Regions from separate parts of the Desulfosporosinus sp. FKA genome, predicted to be linked through region 1. Evidence: riboswitches for the same ligand, from Rfam matches in the RefSeq annotation. Region 1 holds a riboswitch; each other region holds the start of a gene.

What was found. A riboswitch is a leader RNA that binds a small molecule or an ion and turns the genes downstream of it on or off. The one in region 1 is predicted to bind FMN.
Region 2: it holds a riboswitch for FMN, as region 1 does, so the genes downstream of both, B5771_RS20275 (FGGY family carbohydrate kinase) here and ribB (3,4-dihydroxy-2-butanone-4-phosphate synthase) in region 1, are expected to answer to the same signal.
Region 3: it holds a riboswitch for FMN, as region 1 does, so the genes downstream of both, B5771_RS22625 (EamA family transporter) here and ribB (3,4-dihydroxy-2-butanone-4-phosphate synthase) in region 1, are expected to answer to the same signal.
Region 4: it holds a riboswitch for FMN, as region 1 does, so the genes downstream of both, ribD (bifunctional diaminohydroxyphosphoribosylaminopyrimidine deaminase/5-amino-6-(5-phosphoribosylamino)uracil reductase RibD) here and ribB (3,4-dihydroxy-2-butanone-4-phosphate synthase) in region 1, are expected to answer to the same signal.

What each region holds. Positions count from the first base shown of each region.
Region 1 covers NZ_NAHZ01000034.1:499,086-507,159, reverse strand. Annotated here, with positions in the region: gene B5771_RS23580 (hypothetical protein) at 361-606, shown strand; gene B5771_RS23570 (LUD domain-containing protein) at 1,389-3,554, shown strand; gene B5771_RS23565 (LUD domain-containing protein) at 3,557-4,585, shown strand; gene B5771_RS23560 (FadR/GntR family transcriptional regulator) at 4,664-5,359, shown strand; FMN riboswitch at 5,538-5,683, shown strand; gene ribB (3,4-dihydroxy-2-butanone-4-phosphate synthase) at 5,783-6,430, shown strand; gene B5771_RS23550 (TetR family transcriptional regulator) at 6,702-7,289, shown strand; gene B5771_RS23545 (SDR family oxidoreductase) at 7,826-8,074, shown strand, end outside.
Region 2 covers NZ_NAHZ01000033.1:192,976-201,049, reverse strand. Annotated here, with positions in the region: gene B5771_RS20285 (hypothetical protein) at 116-688, opposite strand; gene B5771_RS20280 (hypothetical protein) at 905-1,447, opposite strand; gene B5771_RS20275 (FGGY family carbohydrate kinase) at 1,632-3,155, opposite strand; FMN riboswitch at 3,296-3,410, opposite strand; gene B5771_RS20270 (YkgJ family cysteine cluster protein) at 3,457-4,185, opposite strand; gene B5771_RS20265 (hypothetical protein) at 4,232-4,879, opposite strand; gene B5771_RS20260 (NlpC/P60 family protein) at 4,967-6,256, opposite strand; gene B5771_RS24410 (diguanylate cyclase) at 6,506-7,543, opposite strand; gene B5771_RS24405 (hypothetical protein) at 8,059-8,074, shown strand, end outside.
Region 3 covers NZ_NAHZ01000034.1:289,801-297,874, forward strand. Annotated here, with positions in the region: gene B5771_RS22600 (DUF2953 domain-containing protein) at 1-432, opposite strand, end outside; gene B5771_RS22605 (HAD family hydrolase) at 542-1,192, opposite strand; gene B5771_RS22610 (DNA-deoxyinosine glycosylase) at 1,255-1,758, opposite strand; gene lepB (signal peptidase I) at 1,861-2,397, opposite strand; gene B5771_RS22620 (DUF2892 domain-containing protein) at 2,570-2,764, shown strand; FMN riboswitch at 2,828-2,977, shown strand; gene B5771_RS22625 (EamA family transporter) at 3,126-4,100, shown strand; gene B5771_RS22630 (NlpC/P60 family protein) at 4,400-5,110, shown strand; gene B5771_RS22635 (pentapeptide repeat-containing protein) at 5,288-6,211, opposite strand; gene mutM (bifunctional DNA-formamidopyrimidine glycosylase/DNA-(apurinic or apyrimidinic site) lyase) at 6,310-7,131, opposite strand; gene polA (DNA polymerase I) at 7,134-8,074, opposite strand, start outside.
Region 4 covers NZ_NAHZ01000033.1:61,186-69,259, reverse strand. Annotated here, with positions in the region: gene cooS (anaerobic carbon-monoxide dehydrogenase catalytic subunit) at 1-1,246, opposite strand, end outside; gene B5771_RS19650 (P-loop NTPase) at 1,312-2,076, opposite strand; gene B5771_RS19645 (DegV family protein) at 2,376-3,233, opposite strand; tRNA gene B5771_RS19640 (tRNA-Pro) at 3,385-3,461, shown strand; gene B5771_RS19635 (GNAT family protein) at 3,747-4,286, shown strand; FMN riboswitch at 4,340-4,454, shown strand; gene ribD (bifunctional diaminohydroxyphosphoribosylaminopyrimidine deaminase/5-amino-6-(5-phosphoribosylamino)uracil reductase RibD) at 4,628-5,755, shown strand; gene B5771_RS19625 (riboflavin synthase) at 5,778-6,428, shown strand; gene B5771_RS19620 (bifunctional 3,4-dihydroxy-2-butanone-4-phosphate synthase/GTP cyclohydrolase II) at 6,471-7,673, shown strand; gene ribE (6,7-dimethyl-8-ribityllumazine synthase) at 7,724-8,074, shown strand, end outside.

The sequences.
Region 1 (8,074 bases):
TTGTTGTTATGGCGGGATGTTTTCCCTATATTGCATCGTTTATTATTAGTAAAACAATATTAAAGTTTAAGAACTATCAAAATCAATAAGAATAGGTTGCAACTTGATATGATTTTCCAAATGTCTTTGAAGAATACGCCCGTGTATTCCATCCCGCAGCTGACGATCAAGATCGTGGCACTGTGCGGTGGAGTGAAAGTCAAGGTTCAGTCAATGGTTGAGATAGAGTTTGTGTTTAAAGCTGAGGTAAAGATGAGGGATATTTTGCAATAATAGACGAGGGCAAGTTTCTCATTAAATTAAAAAGCCATAATATAGTAATGGAAAATACCGGAAATAACTTTCAAGGAGGAAAGAATTATGTGTGAAATGCCATTGTATGGCTCAGGATACGGACATTTATTTAGTTATGGTGTTGGTTTGAGGCCAGGTTATAATGGATTCAATTATGGCGGATACGGACATTTGCAAGGTTATGGAGTGGGACTGCATCCCGGATATGATCCCTATGGTACGGGATATGGATATGTTCATCTAGTCCCTTATCCCGTATATTATCCTGTCCGTCAATATGTTCAAGAACCGTTCCGTGGTGGTAAAGGCTAGAATTTTAGGATAGTCTTATACTTTTTAAACACGACAGACCTGCAAAACTTGTAGGTCTGTTTATCCAGTTTTTAAGACCCCCACTTCTTGTAAGAGCACCTTGCATTCCAATGATCAGGCGTGAATAAAATATGAGACGTAATATACGGTATCAAATGGTTTGTGATAGTTGTGCTAAATTTTTACTAAGGGTCAAACCTAAACGTCTGGAAATATATGACAGTATCGACATTTGAGCATATAATATATTAACTGCTAGGAGGTGATTTTTGAATGTATGGTTGTGTAGGAAGTCCGATTTGTTGCCCCCCGCAATACTGCGTGCGCAATTATTACACCCCACGGGTGGTTCCAGTTATTCATCCAGTCGTAAACGTAAACCGCTATAATGTTGTAAATGTTCCTCAACACATCTATCAGCCCATGTCAACTAACGTTGTCGTAGATCCTGGTCAGGGTTACGGCGGTTACGCTGGAAATGTAGGTTATCGTAATCGGCTCTTCTTCTAAAATCGCAATATTAAAGGCGTAGCGAATCTTCGGGTTTCCGCTACGCCATAGTTCAGCTAATCAAGCCACACGTTCTAACAAAGGGAGGTGTGGCTTTTTCTTGTTTGAAAAGGTAAAAAGAAGGTTCCAAAATTTACTTTAATCATTTAAAAATTGGTGTATAATTATATAGAACAATAAATTAATAAATGATGTGTATCATAAAAGACCTTTTGGAGGTTTTTTGTTTTACTCAATTGGTCCAACCACTAAACCACTGAGGAGGAGATTTTGTGGGACAAGATACTTACAAGATTATAAAAAATAAGGTTACAGAAGGGCTTCAGGATTTAGAGTCGCGAAAAGGCCGATTTCGGGCTTTTGAAGCGATTCGGCCAGCCATGTTAAAGATGGTGCCGGATTATCCGGAACTTTCTAATCGTTTGCGGGAAATCAAAACATACAGTATTGATCATTTAGAGGAAGTCATTGTCCAGGCTCAAAGGTCTTTGGAAGGAAAAGGATGTAACGTCTTTGTTGCTCAGACAACTGAGGAAGCCCAGAATTATATCGCCGGTCTGATTCCCCCTAAAGGATTGATCGTCAAATCAAAATCTAATGCCGGTAAGGAAATTAATATTTCACACTACCTTGAAGATCAAGGAGCTACTGTCATCGAGACAGATCTTGGGGATCGGATTAACCAGCTCGCCAAGAGTGAGGCAAGTCATTCCTTAGCACCCGCGATTCATATTCCTATTGAGCGAGTTACTGAAGTCTTTTCCGAAGAAGCAGGAACTAAGCTGGAGTGTACTCCCGAAGCTTTGGTTGTAGCAGCTCGCCAACGTCTTCGCAATTATTTGATTAATGCTGATATAGGAGTCTCTGGAGCTAATGCGATTGCCGCTGATACTGGCAGTATTTTTCTGACGGAAAATGAAGGGAATATTCGCGCTGTAACGATGATGCCTAAAACTCATATTGTGATTGCCGGCGTTGAGAAAATTGTTCCTACCTTGGAGGATGCTATGCAGGTTGTCCGAGCTGCTGCAGTCTATGGTGTCGGACAAGATATCGGAACCTACGTCTCGGTAATTTCCGGGGTGAGTGAATCCCTTGATCCTGATTTAGATCAGCAAGCACACGGACAAGGACCTAAAGAAGTTCATGTTGTATTATTAAAAAACGGACGTCAGGAAGCGATTCGAGCGGGTTATAAAGAGTCACTTTACTGTATTAACTGTGGTAGTTGTCTGAACTTTTGTCCTGTCTATGCAGAGGTGGGCAGCCGGTATGGATATAAGTACCTTGGAGGACGTGGCTTGGTTTTTGCGGCTTTTCACGGAGACTTAGAAAAATCAGAGAAAAACGGTCTATCCCTTTGTATTGGCTGTCAAAAGTGTAAGACGGCTTGTCCTGTGCAAATGCCTACGCCGGAGATGTTGTGGAAGCTGCGTGAAACTGCAGTTGAGAAAGAAGGGGTGGGTTGGAAAAAAGAAGCTATTTTCTCCATGTTAACGAAATCGAAATCCCTTCCCACGGTTACTAAGCTTGCCGCGACTTTTGGCAAATTTGTTTTAAAGGATTCGGGTCAGGGAATGAGTTCTCGTTTACCCTTGAGTTCCTTAGGCATGCCTAAAGAACGAGTTATTCCCAAATTGACAGGAAAGTCCTTTTTGACGAAGGCTAAACCCAAAACGATTGCTCATCCCCTTAAAACGGTAGGCTTTTTTCCCGGGTGTGTGGTTAATTATTCCGAGACGGATTTGGGAGAGGCGCTTTTACATGTTATGGCAGAAAACAATGTAGCCGTTAAGCTCGCTCAAGAAGATGTGTGCTGCGGAATTCCCAGTATTGTCAGCGGGGATATGGCTCATGCCAAAGCGATGGCCATTAAAAACATTGAAATGTACAGCAAATTTGAGATGGATGCTTTGGTTTTCGTTTGTCCAAGCTGTGCGGTGGCCTTTAAAGAAGAGTACCCTAAGCTTTTTGCTGAGGATGCGCCGGAGATTCAGCAGAAAGTGAAAAAACTTGCTGAGAGTGTCCGAGATATTAACGAATTTCTCTTTCACGATATTCAATTAAAAGCTCCAGATAAAAAAGTAAGTGAAAAAGTAACCTATCATGATCCCTGTCATCTGGCACGGAGTATGGGCGTGAAAGAAGAACCACGCAATTTATTGCAGCAAATTCCGGGTTTGGACTATGCGGAAATGAAAGATGCTGATACTTGTTGTGGTTTTGGCGGGTCATTTAGTTTAAGTTTCTACGAACTTTCACATCGCATCAATGAAGGAAAACTACGGACTATTGCTGATACTCAAGCAACGATATTGGCTACCAGTTGTCCGGGATGTATGGTGCATTTTCGGGATGGAATATCCCAGAACAACATGAAGCAAAAAGTGCTCCATACGGTACAGTTATTAAGTCAAGCTTATGGAAGGAGGCCGTAAAGATGAGTGAGGCAAAAACAACAGTAAAGGCTCAAAGAATTTTAAATAACATTGACTCCAATCGAAAAAGTCTTATTCAAAAATATCCCAGGCTTGCCTCTCAAGTTAATGAAATTAAATCAGAGGTTGCCAAGAAGCTTAAAGAACATGTAGAGAAGGCAATTTCATCTTTGGGAAATAAAGGATGCCATGTTATTGTTGCGGCTGATTCAGCAAACGCCCAACAACAGGTTTTAAAAATTCTTGCTGGTAATAAGCAGGTCGCCATAAGTAAGAATCCAATTTTTGCGGAGATCGGTTTGAGAGATTTCCTAAAAGCAAACGGTGTGGAGGTCAAGAATACTGACCTCGGAGAACGATTAGCCGGTACGGAAATTGATGTTCATCCCTGGATTGCAACGTTGAATAAAGAGATAACTGACCAAGCAATGGTTGCTCAAGTAAAAGATGAAATCAAACGCACTGTAGCCAATTTGGAATATGGAATCACAGGTGCTGAGGCAATCGTGGAACAAAATGGAACGATTACCCTTTTAGAAAGTGAAGGGAACGTCAGATTCACCTCAAATCTTCCCTATAACCATATAGTGCTTGCCGGTATGGATAAGATCGTTCCAACCCTTGAGGATGCTTTAACAGTTTGTCGGACAATGAGTATTTATGGGTTAGGAAAAGATATGCTTCGTTATATCTCCTTTATCAATGGTCCCAGTCGGACAGCTGATATCGAATTTAAAATGGTCCAAGGTATGCATGGCCCTAAAGAAGTCTATGTCATTTTAATTGATAATGGTCGTTTGGCAGCAGCAGAAGGCGGGGAGGGGGATTTGCTGAAATGTTTACACTGTGGAAGCTGTTTGGTTAATTGTCCCAAATATCTGACGGAAGGACTGGAAAGGGGTTATCGTTATACGGGTAAAAGGGTGAACGTTCTGACAGTCTTTTTAGAGGGGGTGCATACAACAGAAACTACAGATTGTGGAGATTGCCGGAAATGCAATGAACTATGTCCGGTCAGTATTCAGGTTTAGAAATAAAATATGCTTAAAAGTATTGGGAGAATGAAAGCGAGATGGAAATAAAAATTCCTGGTGTTATGGAGGATCTTCATGCAATTTGAAAAGGTTAAGCCGCGCCGGACGTATCAAGAGGTACTAAAACAAATTAATAATCTAATTATCGAAGGAAAGTTGAGTCCCGGCGATCGTTTGATGGGAGAACGGGAGATGGCTGCAGAATTGGGCGTAAGCCGCACAACACTGCGCGAGGCTTTACGAACTATGGAACTTTTAGGCTTGGTAGAAATTAAACCGGGGGGCGGAACGTTTATTCGGGATGTTCAGCTGGACTATGTGATTAACCCCTTAGCTTTAGCCTTATCTGTCGAACCAACCCGCCTTGATGAACTGTGGGAAATACGTATTACCCTCGAGGCAGAATGTGCTCGCTTAGCTGCAGAGCGGGCGAGTGAGGAAAGCTTGCGTTGGATTGCGCATGCACTTAAGGATATGCAAAGAGAACATCATGACTTAGATGCTTATGCTAAGGCGGATATGCGATTTCATTATATGGTTGCTCAAGCTTCTCAGAACACTCTTATGAATCGGCTTCTTCAAACATTGGTTGTACATATTTTTGAGTTAATTAAAAGGACTGGGCCGCTTCGTTTTAGTCATGATGTAGGTGGACTTCGTACTGTTCGGGAGCATGTTGCGATTTATGAGGCGATTTCGCGTCATGATTCAGGAAAAGCGCAGAGCCTTATGCGGAGGCATTTAGAGGAAGCAAGGAAAGAGCTTGCATAACGCGTCCATCACTCTCGAATGGTGGACCTCAATTAACTAGAATGGTGGAATTTCAAACACGAAGCTCTACGACGGACGAAACTTAAGGAATGCTGCATTGTACGATATGCCGCCGATCTTAAGGTATTTTCCATCGCTTACAGTTCACAATAGCTGATAGAATTGTTATAATAAATTGACTTAGTCTCAGGGCGGGGTGAAATTCCCCACCGGCGGTATCCCAGTTTCTGGGGAGCCCGCGAGCGCTTCTTAATTTTAAGAAGGTCAGCAGATCTGGTGAGAGGCCAGGGCCGACGGTAATAGTCCGGATGAAAGAGATATACAGGTGTGCCAAATTTTTTAATTCAAGCGATCTAATATTAGGGAGGCTGTCTGTTGGTTCGCCCTGATTCTGGTAAGTCAATATTTAAAGGGGGATTTACCATGAATCAATCCTATTTATCTACATTTGGAAGCTCGTTTGAAAGGGTGGAAAAAGCGTTAGACTCTTTGAGGAACGGGCAGGGGGTATTAGTTACTGATGATGAACATCGGGAAAATGAAGGAGATCTAATGTTCTCGGCTCAATTTTTAACAGTAGCACAGATGGCAATGCTTATTCAGGAATGTAGTGGAATCGTATGTTTATGTTTGACGGATGAAAAGGTAAACGAGTTGTCGTTGCCTATGATGGTGGAAAACAATACAAGCAGATTTCAAACTGCTTTTACCGTATCGATTGAAGCAGCAAATGGAGTTACAACAGGTGTTTCTGCGGCTGACCGAGTTACTACTGTCAAAGCCGCTACGGCAGAAGAGGCAAAACCTCAAGATCTTCATCGCCCCGGTCATGTTTTTCCTTTAAGAGCATGTCCTGGTGGTGTCTTAGAACGGCCGGGTCATACAGAAGCTAACATCGATTTAATGCGTTTAGCAGGTTTGAAACCCTGTGGCGTATTATGTGAACTTACAAATCCAGACGGAACTATGGCTCGCTTACCAGAAATCGTGGCCTTCGCTGAAAAAAATAATGTACCTGTGGTAACGATCGAGGACTTGATAGATTACCGTAAACAGTATCATATAATTTAATTGAATTTCTTTAACCGGCTTATTGAGTATTTGCTTAAAAGCCGGTTATCATATTTACTGGCAATGTAGACTAGGAAACGTGGGAATATAAAGTTCTTAACTATAAACTCAATTGAAGACTTACAAATAGTTATTGGTAAATCTGTGGATAATGTTTTCCCGAAGCAGGGACATAAAAAATTCTGCTTTGGACAAAATTACGATTATTGTAACTTGAAACATAAAACCAATCGTGATATGATCATACTTACTATTAAAAGAGAAATCGGTGATGACATTGGATAAGATCTCATTAGATAAAGAAATAATTCTCAATGCCACTGAAGAGGTCATTCGCCGTTTTGGACCAGATAAAGCGAATATCACAGACGTGGCAAAATTATTAAAAGTCAGTCATGCTGCCATTTATAGATATTATAATGGTAAAGCTGCCCTTTGGAATGCTGTTACAGAACGCTGGCTTGCAAATTTGCATGCTCCTTCAAAAAGTATTTTAAAAGAAGATAGTCCTGCTGATATTAAGCTTTTTCATTTACTGGAAGACTTTGCGGAAGCTAAACGTCGCAGTGCCATTAATGATCCAGAAATGTTTGCCAATTACATTAAACTGGCTCAAAACTCAATGCAAGTAATTGAAAAGGGTATAGAAGACGGAATTAATCAAATCAAGGAGGTTATAGAACAAGGAATTACAGAAGGTATATTTTTCATAGAATTTCCTTATCAAGCGGCAAGATCCGTATATCTTGCAACCAGTGTTTTTATCCACCCAAACTCATTCGCAGATCCTGAGCGAAAACAAAACATAGAATCTGTGGTAAATCTTCTAATAAGAGGACTTAAAAATCCCAAAAACTGAATCGAGTAGGTGAGGCCGATCAACCTTCTCCTCTTACAAAACTCCAAATACGATAAAGTAAACTTTTAAGCCCTTGACGTTCCAAATAGGAATTGTTGAGGGCGTTATTGTATGCCGGGACTTTTCGCATTTTTTGCAAAAGCATGGTCAAGCTGAAAGCAGCGAACATTTATAACACGTTCTTTCACCGCTGCAGTCATCAAATATAATAGTCATTAAACTTGAAAGTGAACTCGTTCAGCTAAAGCTGAACAGCGGGGCTTCCTTAAAAAAACAGGATAAATATAAATTTATTACAAGTTACATATTTATTGTATTGTAATTATCTACTCATAATGATATAATTCGTTTTAAGGTTACAAATATTAAAACATTAAACTTGTAATCAATGAGGGGAGTTAATATGGATTTATTACAGGTTGATCCGACAAAATTTACGAATATGTTTAGTCTCAATTAGACAGCGAAGATTGTATACATTCTTCCAATTCCGTATAAGGTAATGTTACTATTTAATTTATTAGGAGGATTTTATTATGCGTATTTTTGTCACTGGAGCAACAGGTTATATCGGTTCGGCGGTTGTACAAGAACTGATTCAGGCTGGACATAAAGTGATTGGTTTAACACGTTCGGAAGAGGGTGCCAAAAAATTAGAAAATGTTGGAGCGGAAGCACTGAAGGGGACACTGGAAGATACGGAATATCTTTGTAAAGGAGCCTCCATGGCAGAAGGTGTTATTCATATGGCTTTCCGACATGATTTTTCAGATTTTGCAGGATCC
Region 2 (8,074 bases), on a different contig from region 1:
CTCTCAATTATTTAGTTATACTTTTGACATTATTTCGACCTGAAGTAGTGATACCTTGCTGTCCTTTAGTTCTTATACTGTTCTATATCATTAACCATTTTTGAACGAATAATTCCTATTCCATTTTTATATTTTCCTCTGAAGCTTCAAAATTATCCACTTTCCAGGTTCCCTTCTCTTTTTTTATTAACAGAGTATAGGCAGTGCTGAAAGGTGTACCTCTCACAATTCTATTTTTCTTATTGTTCTTTTTGTTTAGTTCTTTAAAGTATTTGTCTTCAGCACTGATCACACACGTTTTTACGTTATAAACCACCTCTGCTTCCTCCTGATTCTCGCTCAAAGTAATTGAGAGAAACTCACAATCTTCATATTTAGATTTAATCTTATTGTCTGTAAGAATTTTGATGGTGTTTTCTTCATCATTGTTCTTAACCAGTTTAATAAGATGGTCTACTGTATATAGATGATATTCGGCCCTTCCATCTAAAGATTCATAATTGCGCTCGGTTAAGGCTTTGGCGAAATCGTGACATACTCTCTTTATCACCAGCATCTCTTCGGTATCCTCAATCTTCACAACGTTATGGTTATCATCCGGCCTGGTATTATTATCAATGGTCTTATCCTGAGCGATCAGAGATCCCAGAATATCTGTCAAGACCTTTTTTAAAACTTCCGTCTTCATTTGATCTCCCTCTTTCACGGTCCTCATAAACTCACACTTAAAGTAGTTTATGAATCATGAAAGAATTCGGATACTCGCCCTTTGGTCAATGTTCTTTTCAGCGGCTGTTAAGTATTCAACTTGTTCTTAAAAATAACAAGAAGGCTATCGCACTCCACCATAAGCGAAAATAGCCTTAATGCTTCTTAATCTTAAGGAGCTGCCATAAATCATTAATTATTTCTTTTTTGACAGAAGATTACTGATAAATCCTTTGATTCCGCCTTTTTTGGGGCTTTCCCAGGCAGGCTGAACAGGCATCTGCCCTCCGTACCCTTGATTAATCATCTGATTTGGATATCCCTGGGTTGGATAACTTTGGGGCGGATACCCTTGTGGTTGATACCCTTGGGATTGCGGCATCATTGGTTGCTGGAGCGCCTGATTTTGCTGGAAACCTTGCGGCGGATAACCGGGAGCAGCGTACCCCTGCCCTCCAGCTTGTGGACCAGGACCCCAATTTGCATTTCCTCCCATCATCCCGCCTGGCATAGTTCCAGCCTGACCGCCTCCAAAGTTATTTGTTGGCTGGGAAAATCCTGGTGGCATAAGCAAACCACCCGGAAGCCCGAACTTAGGTGCAAATCTTTGCAGTCCTCGGCCTAATAATGGTGTCCGGTCAAATTGCCCTGAACCATTCGGCATTTGGTAGCCTTGAGTTCCTTGAGGCATCATTTGAACTTGTTGATTCCCAAATATATTCATTTTACCTAACGGCATTGGTGCTTCACCCTCATTCCATTCTTGTAATATGGTAAATTGTGGTACAATACAAGATATTCAAGTTATAACCGTTTGTCACCAAGTAAGATAACAACAAATTACCTCTCTTTTACTATAAAGAGAGGTAATTCCGACTGTTCTTATTATTTTCCGGTATGTAGGATTGTTTTGGGCTCTCTTATCAACTGTTAGCTAACTTTCTTAATATATCTCTTTGCTGTCTATAGCGATTTCGATAGATTGTTGAATTGCTGCAATTTGGACTATATCGATTAGATATTTTTATGTTCTTAACAAGTGTCGTTGGCAAGTCCTCGATCGTTCCTGTCGCATAAGCCGCAAGTAGACAATTTGTCAGTACGGCGCCACCAGAAATTTCTAACGTAATAGCTTCACTTTGCATAACATCGGCCTTAATCTGATTCCACAGATTATCTCTGCTCCCGCCCTCTGTAATAGTTATTCTGTTAATATCAATTCCGGCATTTCTGTAAGTATCTGTAATTTCCATATAATCATAAGCAATTGCCTCTAAAACAGCTCGCCATAAAACAAATTGGTCCGTATCTAAATTCATGTTTAAAAAACAACCTTTAATATTAGCCCATTCACCGTATCCGCCGGTTAAGTATGGTAAAAACATCACCTCATTACATCCAGGCGGAATTTTTTCCGCTTTTTGGCTTAGCGATTGATAATATTTATCATCTTCAGCCTTTTGACAAAGATTATCCTTAAACCAGCGCAAGGCTAAACCTCCAGTTCTAACAAATCCCCAATAAAAATAGGTATCTTTCAATGTTCCGCTATTAAAAATCAAACCGCTTCCTTTTTTACTTAATTCCGGGATTATTCCAGTGGTAGAAACACAAAACATAGCACATGTTCCTGCCACGTCAACAGCCTTATTCGCTTCAACAATTCCACTTCCTAACATGGACTGCATCGTATCTCCTGCTCCGGCACAAATCGGGATACCTGCTGGACATCCAGTTTCTTGTGCTGTCTCTTCCGATAAGGCACCAATAATATCCCAAGGTTTTACAATCTTCGGCAGATATGCTTTATCAATCTTTAAAAGAGCTAGTTGTTCATCGGACCATTCTTTATCATAAATTCGGTAACCAAGACCCCAGCCCGACATTGTTCCCCAATCAATAAAAGCATCACGGCTGTCTAAACCGGCCAAATTCATAAGAATGTAAGGAGCATTGTGGACAAACTTTTTGCCCCTTTCTTGAAACGCTTTATTATTAGCTAACAGCCACCTGGCATGCAAAGCGGGAAACATACAAGATGGTTCAGCATTGCCGGTCTCTTTGCCCCAAATATCCAGATCCAATTGATTTAAAGTTTCCACATCGCTTTGAGTCCTAGAATCCAAATAATTAATGTAAGGAGTAATCGCCTTCCCTCTCTCGTCAACCCCAACAATTCCACAAATAATTCCGTCACCCATAATGGCTTTAATTAGACTAGGGTCAATGCCCTTAGTTTGCAATTGCTCAATACATTGTTTAATTCCCAATTTAGTCAAGGATAAGTATTCTTCAGCATCCATATCCACCCATCCCGGCTGGGGGCAGCTCATCGTTGTCTGATTGGATGCTTTTGCGACACAGTGCATAGTTTCAGTATAAACAGCCACTTTTACGCTTTGTGATCCCGCATCAAAACTAAGATAGCAGCTTTCCAAAGTATACATCTCCTTTAATGTTTATGAACGCTAGTGAACTCGAGGGACCCACCCCCACTGATAAACCACAGGATAAAAAAATCTCTTAAGCATCCTTAAGAGATTTTGACAAGACAAACTTAATACATAATAGCGATTATGTATATGAACATCACCTTCTCTCATCCAGACTATACTGTCGGCTTCGGAATTCAACCGAATCTGCTTTACGGCTCGCGGGCTTTACCGCCGATAGGGAATTTCACCCAACCCTGAAGGATGATTATATTAACTTATTAATAAAGTAACACCATTGCTTCACTTTGTCAATTTAAGCCAATTCCCCAGATATCAGATCTTTTAAGCACTCAGTACCTAAAGAAAGCACTTGAAAACCAAATTTCATTAACTGAACATCATCATGCCTTATCTCTTCAAATCGTTCCGCAGTTACATCCATTTTTTCGAGCAAGGAAGTATTATGCCTTAAATAGCTTTTGAAGTTATCCAAATCGTAACAAGCTAAGAAGAATAACTTAATCATCTTATTATCAATTTCAAGCTCACCTGTAAGTTTTAAATAACTGGGGATTTGACTAAACCCTTGTTCCATTTCTTCGTAAATTTCTAACCCCTGGTCAGAAATCCACTCTTTAATAGTTTGGCTTTTTTTCTCATTCAACCCATGGCAACGGGAAGATTCAAAAATAAAGGAGTATTTTCCTCCCCCCAGCATGTCCACCGGCGCAATACGGCAAGACCAGGGCCGTTCTTTATAAACCCGACACCCTTTTGGGGTAATGAAAGGACATGTTAAATTATCCTCCTCAGACATCTTAATCTGAACTATAGAAAAACCGGTGGGCAATTGCACGTTTAGAGTGTATTTATCCAGGAATTCTTCTGAAGAAATACCGAGCAAATTCTTCATTCTGAGGACATCATAAGGTGTGAGATAAATATTAATGTCGCGGCAGCATTTTTTAAAACAATCGAGACCGTCATGACAAAGAAAATTAAACTCACTGTCCTCATTCAAAACTAACTTTCGCTGATCCATAATTAACTAAGTCTCCTTCCACTCCTTGTCGTTGTATAGCCAGTATTCAGTTCTCATCAACGTAATCAAAACTTACAAACCCACCGCCCAATGCAGTTGTCTGAAACCATTGCCCTAAATCAATTTCTTTTATATACCCGCCATCCAAAATTCTTATCGTTGCTCTGCTGTCTTCTTCGGCGTACAACATTGAAATGATGGTTACCCAGTGCCAAGAATCCAATCGTTTTTCTTCTCCATTATCTAAATTTAGAAAAGCTACAGGTCTGTCATTGCCCAATGCTTGATCTAAAAACGTCAAAAGTTGCTGAAATAAGGGACGAGATTTTCGGCCTTTAGGTACATCTAAAATTTCAAGTTGTATAGTTCGTTTCATTGCTTCTGCATATTTCAGGACATCATCGCCGAAAAGTTTTGTCGTTGGAATTCCACGCATTGTTGGTTTCACATATTGATAAACTTCTTCCATTAATAATAAGGCCTTGCGCTTTGTCCATAGCCGCTTATCCGATATCGAGCTCTTTCGCGTACAGTTGAGGTAATACACAATATTCGTTGCAACCGTCGGTCCGCATCCGGCTCGGCGCTGCCACATCGTAGTATACCACTCTTGATTGCAGCCATAAAAACTATTTTGAGTATCTTCTTCCTGTATTTTAAAAATATTTTCGTCAGCAATTGATCGATTTATCATAGATTCCTCCAGAAAATAGAATTTGGTGAGGAGATGAAGGCCATTATAGTAATTATACCGTAAAGATCATCCGTTTTAATAGCCGCGTTAGAGTTTTTCTAGAAAAGCCACACGCCTGGCACCCAAATAGCGTGAAGCCCAGTAAGAATTCGTTATATTATCAAAACAAACGCCGTATGCTTCAGAATCAATCATCATATTGTTTCCAATATAAATCCCTACATGAGATGCACCAGCTTCATAAGTGCTGAAGAAAAGGAGATCACCGGGTTTTAGATCCGTTTCAGGAATTCCTATGCCCTCCTTAAACTGATCTTGAGACACGCGATTTAATTTAACTCCAAAATGCCCATATACATACTGAACAAATCCTGAACAATCAAAACCGGGGCTTGAAGTAGTTCCGCCCCAAACATAAGGCGTTCCCAAATATTGTTCAGCATAGGCTAAGATAGACTGAAAATTATAAGGAATAGACACTAACTGCTTGTTTTTGCTATTTAAAAGATCAGCGTCAGCAGCATCACTTGGATTTATGCCGTCCGCACGCCCGGCTGCAGCTAATGAGGTTTCTAAGGATTGTTCTTGAGCCAATTCATCGATATTGGATTGTACTTCTATTGAAGAAAGTATTGTTGTTTTCTCTTGAGAATTTACTTGAGCAAGGAGATTTTGCTGGGTAGATAAGAGCTGTTGCTGTGTTTGTTGTAATTTCTTTTTATCTTCAAGCGAGGCCTTTACTGAAGCCATTTTCTCACTGATTAAGGACTGCTTCTTAGTAATATTGGTATTGGCAATTGAAATCTCCTGATTCAAGTCTCTAAAATCGTCAATAATATAAGAGACATATTCCCAGCGATCAAGAAAGTCTGACATACTCGTCGATTGAAATAACACGTTCATATATGGAAGATAACCCACTTCTTCATTTCCACTTTGATAAAAAGTATTTAGGATATCTCCCAATTTATCACTATCGTCTTGATGTTGCTTTTGAAGCTGAATTTCCTGCGTTTGCAAATCCTTAAGTTGTTTTTGTTGGCTCTCTAAAGCAGATTGATCATTGGTAATTCCCTCATTTATGGTTTGCAGAGATTGCTGCAATGATAAAATTTTCATATCAAGGGCAAGCTCCTGTTCTGTCTGATTACTGAACTGGCTATTTAGTTTTAATTCTTGTTCAGCGAATTGCTGCAATTCATTAGCGTCGTTCTTGTTTGGGGTTTCCTTTGCGGAATTACTTTGAGTCTGTGAATTTGTTAATTGTGAACTTGTCGGAGCATTTGTTTGAGTTTGGGCTTGGGCTTGTACCTGTAAAGGCAGACAAAAAATACATGCCATACAAATAAAAATTAATATTTTAAATTTATTATTCATTATTATTCCTCTTTTTGAATATTTATTATGTCTTAACTACTATTCGCTAAAATCATCCTATATCCTTTGTTTTTAATGTTAAGTTTTTGTCAACCTTTGCTTTTTTCTTAATTTCAGTTCATCTAAATCACAAAAAGCTAAAAGACATCTCTTTTGAAGATATCCTTTAGCTTTTTGTGATGACTTTTATCCAATTGTGAGACTTTCACCACTTAGTAATCATCTGAGTGGGAAAAAGATACACTATGCTTATGCTTCAACCCGATTTCTCCCCTTATGTTTTGCCACATAAAGCTTGTTATCAGCACATTCAATTAATTTTTCAGCATTAATCCTTGGAGCACGTGAGGAAGGTTTAATGCTGCAAACACCCAAGCTTGCTGTGATTTTAATCGAACATTCTCCATATACTATTTCACTGTTTTCTACAGAACTTCTCATATGCTCAGCTATTTCAACGGCCCTTTTAAGACCTGCACCAGGAAGGCAGATTAAGAATTCCTCACCTCCATACCTTGAAATCCAATCACTTTCCCGTTGAATACATCCAGAAAGAATATCTGCAACAGCTTTTAACGTATGGTCTCCTGCTACATGACCATGGGTATCATTAACATTTTTGAAAAAATCGATATCCGCAATAATAATTGATAAACTTTGCTCAGAAAGTGAGGTACTAATAATATCTACAGGCAGTTTCTGATCGATATAACGTCGATTGTAAGTACCAGTCAATGTATCTTTAAAAGCTAAATTGCTCATCTTATCTATTAACTTATAGATTTCAGGACAGTTTCCATTTTCAAACGTTATAGACTCCGTTGTATTCTTCAATAATTCAAAAACAATGTCAAATTCACCATTTGCAGCCTGATCAACTGATGTACCTAAAACTCTAACTTGGTTACGGATAAAGTCCTTTAATTCTTCATCTCGCAGCATCATAATAATCATACCGGCAGCTATTCTCGCTACGGGAGGAACAATTTCCAAAGGTCCGGCAATTCCAAAGGTACCAATTTTGGCACCTTCTGCTTCAATAGCAATACTAACTCCTTCTTTTACTCGCCCGTTTGACTCTTCAGCCTCCTGGGCTGTAATAACTGCCGAATCTTTATCCGAGGTTAATATCTGATAACTTCCTTTATGCTTTTGACCAATCCTTACTTGCTCTGAATCAGCAATGATTGTTCCAGTATTATCACAGACTATGACATCGAATCCGCTTTGTTTATGAATTAATTCAACAATCTTTTGGGCAACAGCATCACTGAGCTTTATAACCATTAAAATTTAAACTCTCCTTTTTCTTCTCAGCAGATCCTTCATTACACTTATCTTAAGAGGAAATACAAGCATTGCTTTAGTTACAATTCTTCATAACATTTTTTGATATAATTCTCCTTATATCGACTATTTCCTTCTTTTATTCAAATTATTTTAACTATTATCATTCTGTTCAACCCTTATGAATTTTAACCTATAAAGCAAATCTGTGTTCCATCATAGTCTAGCCTCTTCTGATCATCCAAAATGCAATTCGCTGATTGGATTATAGTCAGGACGTAATTTATGCATACCCTAGTCTGACACGATAATAGTCTAGTTTATATTCATAGGAGATTATGCGTATTTTCCCCTAGCAATTGGAAAATATTACACTCAAAGTGATCAGCATTTGAATGGCAATCACAATCGGAATAATTCCATTTGTAATTCTAATGAGTAAAGGGATTTAAGTTTGGATATTCTTATATTAGATCTGATTAATTGATTCACACTAACAGGAAGGAGTGTTAGGTATGGACTTTGCGTCTT
Region 3 (8,074 bases), 210 kb from region 1:
CGCAGCCATCGCTGTTTGAGCCGCATCCTTGAAGCCAATCTCAATTCGCCATTTAATAGTTTTGCAATGGATTCCGCCATAAAACTTGTTCTTTAGCCAAACTAATCGATGAACATAAATTTGCAGCTTAGGCCAAAGCCGATAGATCCATCCTCCGCGGAAATATCGAAAACGTACGCTTGATTTTGCTTTTCGCCTGCCGCCCTTTCCTTCAGCGACTTGATCTACTTCTAATTCCGGACCTTTTTCCCATTCCAATTGGAGTGTTGGAATTTGATATTGAGTATGCCAAATCCCATGTAATGCTCGAAAATCAATTTCCAGATGATCTTTTTCCTCCACTCGCCGATAGCGAAAATCAACCTCCGCTTTTATTGCTAAGCTCAAAAGAAAAAGAATCGTTAACGCGAGTAAAAAGGCTAAAACTCGCACAGTAACCCCTCCGAACCAAACACTATCGTCTAAATAATTCTCTAAATAACTAAGATGTCCGAAGGAAGGTCATATTATGCTAAAGATTCCTTCTCGTAACAATTATTTCCTATAAGAGCTCTAAAAATTCTAAGGGATGGTTAATTAAAGATTGGGCACCGTTTTGGCTTAACTCCTCTCTCCTGCGATAGCCCCAAAGAGCTCCCACCGCGTACATCTTGGCAGTAGCTGCCGTTTGCATATCAACGCCTGAATCTCCCAGATAAACAATCTCAGCCTGAGGGATATTTAATTGCTTGCTGATATAGAAAGCGCCTGTGGGATCAGGCTTCCTAGGAATATCTTCCCTAGGTCCCAAAACAACTTCAAACTTCCAATTCGCAAGAAGAGCTGACACAACTTTTTGAGTCAGTTCATCAACCTTATTAGACAGAACGCAAAGCTTGAGTTTACGTCTTGTCAATTCATCAAGCAGCTCAGGGATACCCTCATAAGGTCTTGTTTTTTCAAGGCATCTCTCGCGATATTCCTTCATCATCAGATCGAAACATTCTGTAATGAAGGTTTCTTCTCTGGATTGTTCAGGCAAAGCTCGACTAACCAGATTTCTGATCCCATTGCCAATAAAGTATTTATAATCTTCCAGGTTGTGCACTTTCATGTCTAAGGTTTTCAAAACCAGGTTCATTGAATCAGCAATATCCTCAAGGGAGTTAACCAAGGTCCCATCGAGATCAAAAATAACAGCTTTGTAGGTCATGCTAAAATTATCCTCCTTGTTTCATTGAATATTAACAAATTGCCAAAAATCAACATTATTGTCTATGAATTGTCTAAAAAGCTACGGATAATTGACCAATGACAAATTTTCTCTTCCAGCTTTATAGTGTTGGCAGGACTAGTTGAAGGCAATTGCTTGAAACTTACCTTGGTGAAGTCAAACCCTACCTGTTTTTTAAACGTTGCATAAGCCTTTGATCCATTAAACACTACCAGGCCTAGGTTTGTATAGGTATTGAATAGCTGACCAAAATCATTTGCTTTTTCATCCTTGATCTTGGAATCTAAACTTCCTTCTCTGTGACAGGTAGCAATAACATCCCACAAGGCAATTCTTTTACTCCTAATAAACTCGATTCTCCGGGTATAATCAGAGTCCAGAGACGCGGAAAAAATAGTATATATAATCCGCCAGAACTGATTCTGAGGATTGGCATAATATCGCTGTTCTCTTAGGGACTGAACACTGGGCATTGAACCGAGAACTAAAACGCGGGAAGTCTCATCAATTATCGGCAGAAATGATTGGAGAGATGTCTTTGTCAAATGATCCCCCATCTTTCTAACTAAAATTCAGGAACGAATAAAGAAGAGAGTCCTTTCCATTCCAGAAAGTCTCCCTTATCATGAATCTTTCTAAATTACTTATTACTTAGCTATCTTTCCAAACCGCTGTAAGGGCCAATATCTTAAAACCGCTTTTCCTTCGACCTCTTTGGCGGGCAAAGCTCCCCAATAATGACTGTCGAGACTATGATTGCGATTATCACCAAGTAAAAAATATGCATCTTTGGGAACAATTACAGGACCGTAATTATAATTAGGAGCTTCCATTTCAAAGGGTTCTGACAGAGGCTGATCATTAATGTAGACCTTCCCGCCCTTAATTTGAACCTTGTCTCCCGGCAATCCAATAACCCTCTTAATCCAATAGTCCCCACTGGAATCCAAGTTCTTTGGAGGGTTAAAAACAATGATATCGTCCCTTTGTATTCCGGTAAATTTATACAACAACTTGTCTACAATGACTCTATCTTGTACATGAATAGTAGGCATCATTGAAGGGGACGGTATCGTTGCCGCTTCCACCACATTACTTCGTAAACCCCACGATAATATAAAGGCAAATATCAGAATTTCTGCAGCTTCCATTATTACCCTAGTTAAACTTCGCTTTTTCGCCAAAAAAATCCCTCCTTTCAAAGTTCTCCACCAAGTTAATTCGCTGTCTTTTGAAAATCCCCTCTAAATTTAATTTGTTGTTTTAAGCCATTTCATTGTCTCTTCTCATGTAGACTCTTTCTTTGATTGCATTAACTCTTCAAGAAATTGGGCAAATTAATAAGGAGGTGATTGTATGAAATGTAATGTTGGGAAAACTGAGCAAATTGTTAGAATTATCGTAGGAACAATTATTATACTTTTAGGTTTGGCCTTCAAAAGCTGGTGGGGGCTTATCGGACTCCTGGGAATAGCAACAGGATTACTGCGATATTGTCCGGTAAGCGCTATTTTGGGAATCTCGACCTGTGAAGTCCGAGACAAGAATTAATGTTTTAATAAAATAAAGGCTACCCTAGAACTGTAAATTCTGTTATACTTTCATTAATTGAATTTGATCCTTCGGGGCAGGGTGAGATTCCCTACCGGCGGTGACGATTGCATGTGCAATTCAGCCCGCGACTCGATGCATCTTTGACGATGCATCGACTGACTTGGTGAAATTCCAAGGCCGACGGTAAAGTCCGGACGAGAGAAGGTTAAAACTAGGTTTGGCCAAGCTGCTATCCTGGTTCCTCGTATATGCCTCGTGAAAAGAATTGTTTCTCGGGGTATTTTTCATGCACAATTTTCTCTTTGTGACATATGAAGGTTCAATTCAAATACATGCAAAAGATATGGAGGGTTTGAATTTGATTCAAAAAAAGCAATCATCTCCTTGGGCCATTTGGTGGATCGCCCTTGGAGCAGCCATGTGGGGACTTGATGGTGTCTTTATTGTTACATTGCTCCACTATGTGACATCCTCTCAAATTGTCTGGATGGAACATATATTATTGTTCCTCTTCGCTGCTCCGGTGCTTATTTGGAAACGTCAGGAACTGCGCCATTTAAAGCTCGCTGACTGGTTAGCCGTCATATTCATCAGCTGGGGCGGATCTGCTATAGCTTCGATCCTGTTTACTGCCGGATTTACTTACGGTAACCCCAATGTTGTTCTCATTCTGCAAAAACTGCAGCCTATTTTTGCCGTCCTCCTTGCCGCCTGGGTACTTAAGGAGCAACTGCGGAAAAACTATTGGAAATTATTTATTGCTGCACTCATCGGTGCCTACTTACTCACCTTTGGCCTGCACATTCCAACTACCGCTGCTAACACCTCACAGCTAATTGGGTCCTTATTTGCCATCGGTGCTGCCGCACTTTGGGGGGGATCTACAGTGATGGGTAAACATCTCGTTGGCAAATTGTCGTTTACTACTTTAACGGCACTTCGCTTCGCTGTTGCTCTGCCTTTGTTGACAGTAATTATCTTAGTCCAACATCCAAACTGGCTTATCATCGGTCAAGCCCTTAGTCTGGCACCTGTTTGGGCAAACCTTTTGTTTCAAACGCTCGTTCCAAGCCTTGTAAGTTTACTTCTTTACTACCGTGGGTTAGATGGCGTCAAGGCCTCTCATGCCACCATCGCGGAACTTGCCTTTCCTGCAACCGGCTTACTTCTAAACTGGCTGATTTTACATCAGACTATTGATCTGGGACAATGGGTTGGTTTTGCCATAGTTTGGATAGCCGTGCTTCTGTTATCCCGGATGAGCCGCGAACCGGAAGCAATAGGACTAAACCTTGAATCATCTGCTCAGCAAGCGGATTTAGCAAGCAAATGAGAGTTTGGAATATATGAAGTGAAGATTGGCGATTACTGAGTCCGTTGCATAATGAAAATCTATCCTTTTTTTATAAACAAGACCCTGCATATAAGTGGAGGATTTACGCCACTATTTATGCAGGGTTTTGTTAACTTCCTTTGTTTATTAAAAATTTAATATAAGGAAAAATACGGATATTAAACCAACAACCTTTACTTTTCACATGAGTTTTTAGATGCTAAGATTTAAACCATAACTTGTCCATGAACATTGCAGCGGAAAACCTAAAAAGTGATAAAATTCATTAGGAGGCAAAAATGCAGCAGAATTATTCATCTAAAAAATGGAGTCAAACACTTAAGCTTTTAGCAGCCAGTACATTTATCTTTACAAGCCTGGTAACTTTCACACCGACAGTTCAGGCAGCAACCCTTATGAGATTTGGCTCAACTGGTAATAATGTCGTAACCTTGCAAAAGGAATTAGTTAATTTGGGATATACTGTTGGCCCAATCGACGGAATTTTCGGTTCCAAAACATTTTCAGCTGTCGAGAATTTCCAACAAAATGATCATCTCCAAGTAGATGGAATCGTTGGCCCGCTGACTCAAAGCGCCTTAGATAAGGATCTAACTACCCAAGCTCCTGCCACAAACTCCTCTCAAATTGAGGGGATCATTGCCAAAGCGAAAAGTCTGCTTGGAACACCGTATTTATGGGGAGGCACTACTCCTGGTGGTTTTGACTGTTCCGGTTTTACTCAATATGTTTTCGCTTCCCAGGGGATTAATCTGCCTCGTACCAGTCAGGATCAGGCAAAGGTCGGAACTTCAGTATCTTATGGAGACCTGAAACCTGGTGATTTAGTCTTTTTCTCCACAGCTGGAAACGGAACCATTGACCATGTAGGTATTTATCTTGGTAACTCACAATTCATTAGTGCTACAACTCACAAAGGTGTGGCCATTTACCCACTGACTTCATCCTATTGGCTAAACGCCTATAAAGGGGCTCAAAGGGTTTTATAATTTAACACAGAACAAAGTGAACTCATTCAGCTCTAGCTGAACATCGGGGCTTCGGTGACAAAAGTGTCCTGTGGGCACTGGATAATATCCACAAAGGACCGGGTATCCGGTCCTTTTAAATTTATAATTATAATCCAGAACAGATGCCGCCCTTTCACGGATGATGATCAGTCGTTTCTATCCTATGGTTCCAAGCTTATGATTCCAAGAAACCGGTCGAAGCAGTGAGTATGGCAACAGGGTACTGTTATCACCTTTGGCGGCGTTTATTTGTCCTTGTGTAAGAAAAATGCTCTTACTTAAATCAGCTCCTCTTATGTCTGTGTCACGAAAATCAGCACCGATAAAATCTGTACCGCTGAGGTCGGCTCCTCTCAGGTCTGCAGCAATAAGAAAAGCTCCCCTTAAATTAGCCCCTCTAAGATCAAACTTCCTTAAATCTTTGCCAATAAGATCAGCTCCCCGTGAAAATGCCTTTCGCCGCCCTGCATGAACTTTTTGCTCCAGGCAGGCATCAGTGCGTAGGAGTTCGCTGGCTTTTAGGAGCAATACATTGGCATCAGCTCGAAGGGCAGCAACATCAAGTCCCAGAACTAAATCTGGTCTCAGCTGCGTCAAGGTCTCTATCTCTTCAAGCATAGTGCTGATTCCGCCATGAATTGGAAAGGCAGCCTTTAAGGTCAGCGCTTCAGTTAAATACCAAAGTAATTCATGAAGCTGCCGCATAATTAGAAATACCTCAAACATTTGTTTTGCCGATTCCGAGGCTGTTCGCCAATCCTTTCCGGCATAGCTGACCTGGGAAACCTTCTGACCGGCGCCAAAACAGTCAAAAGCAAGACATCCTTTTAAGCCGCGTTTCTGAAGATCTTTATGAATTCGGCAACGAAAATCAGATTGCAGGTTAAGACAAGGCTGACCAGCCTTTTTGTCGATCGGAAAACCTTCTGAAGCCGAAAAATAGAGTGCAACACAGCACAAGCCAAAGCAATTTTCACAGTCGGCTCGAAGTTTAGGGAGAATTATATCTGTAAATGAGGATGGATATTCCCGATTGAAAGATATTTTGTTAGTATTTTGGGGGTCAATTTGCTTTTCCATTGTGCATACCTCGTACTTACCTCAGATTTTCACCGATAACTTACCCACTAAAAACAGCCCTTCAAAACGGGCTGATTGGATGTTACCGCTGAGTAACGTTACTTCTGGCATTTTGGACAATAGACCGTTGTACGTCCAGCCAAACGCAAGCGTTCTAAAGTTTCACCACAAATACGACAGGGCTTTCCCCCTCTGCCATAAACCTGGAGAGCCTGTTCAAACTGTCCCTTTTCTCCATTGGCATCTCGGTAATCTCTAAAAGAAGTCCCTCGGGCATCAATACCCGCTTGTAAAACATCTTGTATTGATTTATGCAGCTGCTTGATTTCCTCTTCCGAAAGAGTATTGGCCTGCCGCTGCGGAGATATTCCCGCTCGAAATAAAGATTCATCTACATAAATGTTCCCTAATCCGGCAAGGACACACTGATCCAACAAGGCGGCCTTAAGGGCAACTCTTTTCTTGGCTAAATGATCCTTGAGCACGATTGGTGTAAATTCAGGTTCCAAGGGTTCCGGGCCAAGCTTACTTAGTGAGGACTCTTGGATACAGAGTGACGTTGGAATAGCTTGTATTCTGCCAAATTTTCGGACATCCGAAAAATGCACTTCGCCATGCTCCAAGGTAAAAACTACATGAGTATGCTTTTCCGGTTCTCTATGATCCGGATAATAATTTAGCCGCCCCGTCATACGCATATGGGCAATTAAGGTCATCTCCTCATCCAAGCGGATGAGGAGATATTTTCCCCGCCGGTCAAGACGTGTTATACGGCGTCCCAGGACTAGTTCTTTAAAACCTTTATCCTTCCAGCCGCAGACAGCGGAGGGCCAAATGAGAGCTATATCTTTTATCCTTGAATCTTTAATGTGTGCTGCTAAAGTTCGTCGAATAGTTTCAACTTCTGGTAATTCTGGCATGGTTACTCCTTGTTATCATTAGGCTGATATGGTTTCATATCATACCAATTTGGTCCGACTTTGCAATCGACAGTCATGGGAACTGATAAAGGAAAAGCATTTTCCATAGTTTCTTTTAAAATCAGAGCTACCTTCTTCAAATCTTCCGGAGCAACTTGGAGCAGCAGTTCGTCATGGACCTGCAGGAGAACAGCAGCTCGATAGGGTTTTATCCCTTCTGCGACTTGAATCATCGCCAATTTCATAATATCTGCTGCTGTTCCCTGAACCGGCGTATTCATAGCAATCCTTTCTCCAAGCTGCCTTTGGACTCTGTTAGCATGATATAATTCGGGAATCCGGCGCAGGCGATTAAATAAAGTACGGACTTGTCCATCTTGTTTAGCTTGAGCGACTACACTTTCCAAATAGTATTTTACGCCGCTGTAACGTTTAAAATATTGTTCTATATAAAACTTAGACTCTTTGCGGGGAATTCCCAAATCCCTGGACAAGCCGAACTCGGTTAAACCATAAACGAGCCCAAAATTGACAGCCTTGGCGCTTCTGCGCATATCTGAGGTAACTGCTTCCAGGGAAACTCCAAAAACTTCGGCAGCAGTTCTCGTATGAACATCTTGACCTAAGGCAAAAGACTCGCAGAGCAGGGGATCTTGCGAATAGTGGGCCAAAATACGCAGTTCAATCTGAGAATAATCTGCCGAAAGAAGGAGATAGCCCGGTTCCGTCGCATGGAAGATTTTTCTTAACTGCCGCCCTTGTTCCAAGCGAATTGGAATGTTTTGCAAGTTCGGCTCCGTACTGGACAGTCGTCCCGTTGCCGTAACGGTCTGCTGAAAGGTCGTATGAATTCTGCCCTCTTTCTCTTGGGCAAGTAGCCCGTTGACATAGGTTGACATAAGTTTATTCAGCTGGCGATAATCTAAAATTTTCTCGATAACCG
Region 4 (8,074 bases), on a different contig from region 1:
AAATCTTATTTGGATCTCGCTGTTTATAAGCTTCAATAGCGATGGTTACAAGTTTTTGAGCATCTTCCATTGCTGTTTCTGGTTTAAAGGCAAGATGTTGAGCCCCTGGAGTTTTCATAATACCTTCTGTGGTAATAATTTTAGTATGGAAACATTCCGCAGCTGTTTGGACTGACGGATAAATACATTGGATATCAACCACCATGGCGTCTAAGGCACCGGTCATAATAGCCATTTCTTGCGAGGCGGAAGAAGTTGCTAAATAGACTCCTTCTCTCATGAGCAATTCATTTCCTGTACAGCAAATCCCGACAACGTTAATTCCTTCAGCACCAACTTTTTGTGCTTCTGCTTTCATTTTTCGAGCTGCTGCTACGACCATCTCACTGAGGACTGGATTATGGCCGTGAACTGCAATATTCACCATTTTAGGATCGATTACCCCGAGATTCGCTTCAGAAACAATAGGTTCGGGAATTCCAAACAAAACATCGCTGAGAGTAGTTCCCACATATTCTCCGGCTAAATCAGCCAGAGCAGTTTTAATTCCGCCGAAAATAATATTTACCGGGTCGTTATCAACACCCATTGCCGTTTGTGCAATTAATTCAGTAACGGTACCATCAATTGCTTTGGGCATAACATTGGTATGCTGAAATTTATTACGACGCCCCTGGGTCATGAAGGAATCGAGAAAAGCTAAAGGACGATCTTGGTAGCGGCCAAAATCTGCATATCCCAATTCAACAACATCTTTCAAAATTTCCTTATCTTCACGGTCAAGAGTTGAAATTCCTAACCTTTGAGCTAATTTATGCAGTTTAGCTGTTGATTTTATTTCATAATCCGGGGCGTGACCTTCTACTAAAGCATGGGCGGTATGAAGAACATGACGTGCGTGCTCCGAGTGAGATGCTGCTCCTCCGGCAATCAGACGTACAAGATTACGAGAAACAATGGTATAGGCAGATGCCCCGCAAATTCCGCGGCTGCCAGGACCGTCTTCCTTTTTAACCCTACAAGGACCAGCGATACAAATTCGGCAGCATACACCTTTGTAACCAAATGTGCACTGCGGTTGTTGAGCTACTACGCGGTCAAAAACTGTTTCGATGTTTTTACCTTCCAGCATTTTTAACATTTGCAAGGCACCTGGATCTGACGTACGAACAGGATTTTTCGGATCTACAACTCTTGGTGCATCCGATGGCCGGGCAGTATGGGTTAAATCCCGATATCTAGGCATGTTACAACCTCCTCTTTAATAAGATCCTCTTCTCATACTCTTATTGCTGCTAATGAAAACCCCTGTCATCTCCCTTCATCGATAATTTTTTCATAAATTGTATTGAGCTGAACTCCCAGAGACCCTTCAGGCATTGGAATACTGCCTGTATTGATGGACATTTCCAACAGTTCGTCGCTGTAAGGGATGATGCCGATAAGTTGCTCTGTAGAAAAGTGGTCTCTAAGAAACTTTTCATCGTTCACATTGCGAATTTTGTTGCCTATGACAACGATACGAGGAATACCTAGCTCATTGGCAAGTTGTTGAATTACATGAACAGTTTGTACACTCACCTTGGAAGGTTCTGTAACAATTACCAGAACATCAACACCTAAGGCTGTTCCTCGTGTTAATTGTTCTATTCCTGCACCCATATCAAGAATTACTGTATCTTTTTCTCCAAGAATAAGAGAATTGACCAAAGCTTGCAGAAAACTGTTTTCCTTACAATAGCAAGAAGTTCCGCCGCCTTTTATATTCCCCATTCGAAAAAAGCGAAGTTGTCCAAGAGAGACACTGTAATCATCTAAGATATCGTCGACATTAGGATTTAGCGGATAAAAGGCGCCAGTCCCCCCCATACGCTCTTCTATAAGTTCCTTCATATCAACAATAGCTTTTAAATTTGCCAGTACCTCATCGGGAAATCCCAATACCGTCCCCAAGCTTGCATCGGGGTCTGCGTCAACTGCTAATACGGTAATACCCTTTTCCACTAACCAACGGGCAAAATTTGCAGTAAAGGTGGTTTTCCCAACTCCACCTTTACCGGAGATTGCGATTTTCATCTGTCTACCACTCCTTTAGCTGCTATATGCAACCATTTCCTGGAACAAGCTTTGGGTATATAGTTATATTCTTTTTTTCTTTGGTTAATCCTGCAAACATTCTGAATTTATTTTAATATTTTTACTTTTTTTATTGAGAAAATTATCGTTATTTATTATAATATTCTGTATATTGTATAAAATTCTGTTAACAGCTGCCTACACTTTATTATTTGCGAAATTAATTATATAGTTCAGTTTGCATGTTCTTGAGTAATAGCGATCATTATTTACTGGTTGGAGTTCCTGGAAATTCCAGTTCATTCTATTGGCCAAGGATGAAATACCAGGCCAAAGGCACCTGTTCCGACATGAGTTGCAATGACAGCACCTGCTTCAAACAATCTTACTTCATGTTCAGGATAGCGCGATTTAAGTTCCTCCATAAGCTCTTCCCCTTCTTTTGGAATATTGACATGCATAACACATATTCGAAAGCGTTTTCCGCTCAACATCGCTCTCGTTAATTCATCGAGAACTCGCTGCCAAGCCCTTGACCGGGAACGAACTTTATCAAAAACATCGATCTGGCCCTGTTGATTAAAATAGAGAATAGGTTTGATTTGAAGTAAAGTACCGATCAAGGCAGCTGCTCCCCCGATTCGTCCGCCTCGCCGCAGATTCTCCAGTGTATTAACAATAAAATAAAGCTCCGTTTGTTCTTTTAGTGACTTAAGGTTATGCATAATTTCCGCAGCATCTAATCTATTCTCTGCCCATTCTGCTGCCGCCCAGGCCAAAACTCCGAGCCCTAAGGCCGAAGACTGAGAATCAAAAAGGTATATTTTTTTGCTGGAAGCAAGCTCAATTGCCATTTGGGCAGATCTTAAAGTTCCGCTTATGGCACTCGAAAGATGAAGACTAATTATTTTTTCTACGCCTTGTGAAAACAAGGATTCATAGGCTTCAAGAAAAGCTCCAACCGATGGTTGGGAAGTTGTTGATAAACTATTAATATGATTAAGCTTTTCGAAATATTGCTCATTCGATAATTCTGTTTCCGAAAAAGTCTCGGTGCCGATGATCACTGAAAGGGGAACGATTGTAATCTGGAATTGCTTCACTATATCATTCGTTAAATATCCTGTTGAATCCATCACAATTCCTGTTTTTCTCAAGTTTCTTCTCTCCTCAAGATTTATGCCTGGTTTATCCCATCAGAACTGCCTTTTTATCTCCTTACCAATTAATATTTCTAACTCTGTACAAATAATGTTGACAGGATCAAAGGGGTTTGTTATTATAGTATTCGTTCTGATAAACGAATTGCGGGGCGTAGCGCAGTTTGGTAGCGCGCTTGGTTCGGGACCAAGAGGCCGTGGGTTCGAATCCCGTCGCCCCGACCATCTAGTATTAGAGGATCTCCAGTTTTGGAGATCTTTTTATTTTTTGAAGAGAAATAATCCATATCTTTAGCAATTATTTTAATCCCTAATGGTTAATTATGTAAACACCAATTTCCTTTATTATGAAATAAAGGAAATTGGTCTATTACTATCTCGTCCAATAGTGAACTCGTTCAGCTAAAGATGAACACTTAAATATTTTTTATTGTTTCGATTAGGTGCTACAATAGGTTATAAATCAGATGCACTATAATCTAAAGATAAAACGCTGAGAAGGAGCCTAGCATGTTAGAGGGAAATAAAATAAAGATTCGCCCTATTGAAGAGGATGACATTGATATTATCTGCCAATGGTTAAACGATGAGGAAATTAATTATTGGTCAAGTGGAGCTTGGCCGCTAAATACTCTTTATTCCAAAGATCAAATCATGGAAAAGTATCTCGACGGCCCTTCTGACGTTTACCGGTACGCAATATTGAATGAGAAGAACTTGATAATTGGTACCATTGGTTTTAAAGAAGTCAATGTTCCAGGTCGTTCGGCAACCCTGTTTATTGTTATTGGTGATAAATCATATTGGGGTAAAGGCTACGGAACAGATGCTATTATAACCTTTGTTCGCTTTCTCTTTACTCAATGGAACTTTCATAGGATTTCATTGGATACTTGGGACGAAAACCTTCGGGCAATCAGAGCCTACGAAAAAGTTGGCTTTAAAATCGAAGGACGCCAGCGAGAGGCACGCTATGTACTGGGAACTTATCATGATGCTGTCCTTATGGGATTATTGCGCGATGAATTTTTGATCCTTCACGGAAAATAATAGGTTGCCAAATTGCTGGACCTGGAGTACACTATAATCAAATTTAATAATAAACTATCCTCTGGGGTTGGGTGAAATTCCCTATCGGCGGTACAGCCCGCGAGCCTTTTTGGCAGATCCGGTTTAATTCCGGAGCCGACAGTAAAGTCTGGATGAGAAGAGGAATAGATTAAAATGCGTCTTTTTATACGCTTTTTTACTATGACTTTTAGCTCAACACTCGAGGATAGCGAGTGTTTTTTTATTTCCTATTTTTATTTCCTAATTATTGGCTTTGCTCCTTTATGGTATTTACGATTTTTGGGGGAAACTATCTTAAAAAAGTTTCAGAAAGGAATTATATGCAGCGGGAAACTTTTCAAAAATCAACGGACGAAACTTTTATGTCTAAAGCCATTAAACTGGCAGGTCAGGCCTGGGGGAGAACTAGTCCAAACCCAATGGTCGGGTGTATTCTCGTCAAAAATAATCAAATCATCGGGCGCGGTTACCATCAAAAAGCCGGAACTCCTCATGCTGAAGTCCATGCCTTGTCAGAAGCTCAAGATCAAGCCAAGGATGCAACAGCTTATGTTACTTTAGAACCTTGCTCACATTTCGGCCGAACCCCGCCCTGCTCTGACGCTCTAATTAAGGCAGGCGTCAAACGTGTTGTTGTAGCTATGCAAGACCCCAATCCTCTCGTTGCAGGCCGCGGAATTCAACGATTACGTAAAGCCGGGATTCAAGTTGACGTGGGAGTATTGCACCATGAGGCTGCATCCTTAAATGAAGCATTTTGCAAAGCAATAACCACAACTATGCCTTTCGTCCTATACAAGACAGCCTTAACTCTAGACGGAAAAATTGCCACCGGAACCGGAGATTCTCGCTGGGTGAGCAGCGAGCTCTCTCGCCAATACGTCCATCAATTACGTAATCAATACGATGTTATTCTTGTTGGCAGTGAAACAATCATTCATGACAACCCCGCACTAACCTGCCGCTTATCAGGCGGACGAGATCCTATTCGGCTTGTTGTTGACGGCCGATGCCGTTTAGCTGAAAACTCTCAGGTTCTCACCTCCTCCGCCGAAAGTCCTTGTATTATTGCTACAACAAAGGCAGCGCCGGTCGATAAGCTCAGTCGATTGCAAAAGCTTAAGAACGTTGAAATCTGGCAATACGATACTTCACGTTATGTCCCTCTTAAGCAAATGCTTAAAGATCTTGTTTGCCGAGGATGGATCAGTGTCTTACTTGAAGGCGGCGGTCGTTTAGCAGGTGCTCTTATTGAAAACGAGTGTGTCGACAAATTAGAATGTTTTATCGCTCCTAAATTAGTAGGAGGAAATGGGCCTTCTCCCCTTTCAGGCTTGAACATTCAATTGATGAAAGATGCCATAGAGCTCTATGACCTCCAGGCAGATATGAATTTTAGAGATATTCATGTAACAGGATATTTTAGGCCACATGAAATTATCCAGTAACGGCCTTTAAAGGAGGATACAAGTGTTTACCGGAATTGTTGAAGAACTTGGTATAGTACGTGATCTTCGCCTCTTACCAGACTCCGGAAAACTAACGCTGCAGGGAAAAAAAGTCCTTGAGAGAACCCAATTGGGAGACAGCATTGCTGTCAATGGGGTCTGCCTGACAGTGATTCAGCAAAACAGTGACGAATTTACCGTCGATGTAATGGCTGAAACTCTAGCGAAAACGAATCTTGGCGATTTGAAGAGCGGCAGCCGGGTAAATTTAGAGCGGGCCCTCCAACTCCAAACCCGCTTGGGAGGACATCTAGTGAGCGGGCATGTTGACGGCGTTGGTTCAATTCGTAAGATAACGCCCTGGGGTATTGCCAAACTTCTCGAAATCACTGCCCCTTCCACTCTTCTTTCCTTCGTTTTGCCCAAAGGATCCATTGCTATTGACGGAATTTCACTTACCGTTGTCGATGTAGAACATGATTACTTTTCAGTTTCTCTTATTCCTCACACTTTCCAAGAAACCACTTTAGGCTTAAAACAGATCGGCTCAAGGGTTAATTTAGAAACTGACCTGATAGGAAAATATGTTGCCCGTTTTATGGGGCTCAACCGAGCTGCAGATTCCAAGGAAGATATTAGTATGACATTTTTAGCGGAAAATGGTTTTGCTTAGAGTCTAAGAATAATGGATAAAATTAAAAAGGAGTTGACCGTCATGCAATTTAATACCATTGAAGAAGCCATAGAAGATATCCTTCAAGGAAAAATGATCGTCATGGTCGACGATGAAGATCGGGAAAACGAAGGGGACTTAGTTATGGCCGCTGAGTTAGCAACTCCCGAAGCCATCAATTTCATGGCAACCTTCGGACGAGGTCTGATTTGTGTTCCTATGACAAAGGAGCGTATTCAAGCCTTAAAGCTTGAACCCATGGTTACTCATAATACTGACCCTCATGGAACTGCTTTTACAGTCAGCGTGGACGCCTCGGATAGTTCAACGGGAATTTCCGCCTTTGAACGTGCTCATACCGTAAAAGTTCTTATGAATCCCGCCAGTACCCCAGAGGATTTGCATCGTCCCGGCCACATCTTCCCCCTTCAAGCTCAGAAAGGCGGAGTACTGGTACGGGCAGGCCATACCGAAGGTGCTGTAGATTTAGCTCGTCTTGCCGGATTAAAGCCTGCAGGGGTTATCTGTGAGATCATGAACGAAAATGGAACGATGGCTCGAGTCCCCGATTTACAACTTTTTGTAGAGAAACACAACCTAAAAATTGTTACTCTTAAAGACCTTATCGCATATCGACGTCAATCCGAGAAACTTATTGAAAGAGGAGAAACTATCCACCTCCCCACAGACTTTGGTGACTTTCGTGCCGTCGGTTACTTGAGTGTCATCGATCAAAAAGAACATATAGCTCTCGTTAAAGGGAACGTTGATGACGGAAATCCTGTTCTTGTCAGAGTACATTCGGAATGTCTTACGGGTGATGTATTCCATTCCCGCCGTTGCGACTGCGGTGATCAACTTGCAGCGGCATTAGAAGAAATTGAACGCGAAGGCCGCGGCGTTTTGCTTTATATGAGACAGGAAGGCCGTGGGATTGGTCTTCTTAACAAGCTCAAGGCCTATAAGCTTCAAGAGGAGGGCAAAGACACCGTTGAAGCAAATCTAGCTTTAGGATTCCCTGAAGACTTACGCGATTATGGAGTGGGCGCCCAAATATTAGCAGATCTCGGCATTTCCAAGGTCCGTTTAATGACGAACAATCCAAGAAAAATAGTTGGCCTTGAAGGATACGGTTTAAAGGTCGCCGAACGGGTTCCTGTTGAAATACCTTCCAAACCTGAAAATCTAAAATATCTCTGTACAAAGAAAACGAAATTAGGCCATTATTTATCAGCCGTTCACTAACATCTATGGTTCTAAAAACTGCTCAAAAAGAAAGGGTGTTTAATAACATTATGAAAACCTTCGAAGGAAAACTGCTAGCTCAAGAATTGAAAGTCGGAATTGTGGCAGCTCGATTTAATGAATTTATTACGAGCAAGCTGGTCAGCGGTGCTTTAGATGCTTTAAAACGTCACGGTGCTCTTGAAGAGAATATAGAATTAGCCTGGGTTCCGGGAGCCTTTGAAATTCCACTTGTCGCCCAAACAATGGCCAATTCTAAACAATACGATGCTGTTATCTGCCTTGGTGCAGTTATTCGCGGGGCTACTCCCCATTTTGATTTAGTCAGTAACGAGGTTAGCAAAGGAATTGCACAAGTCGGATTACAAAGCGGAATTCCGGTTATTTTTGGAGTTTTGTCA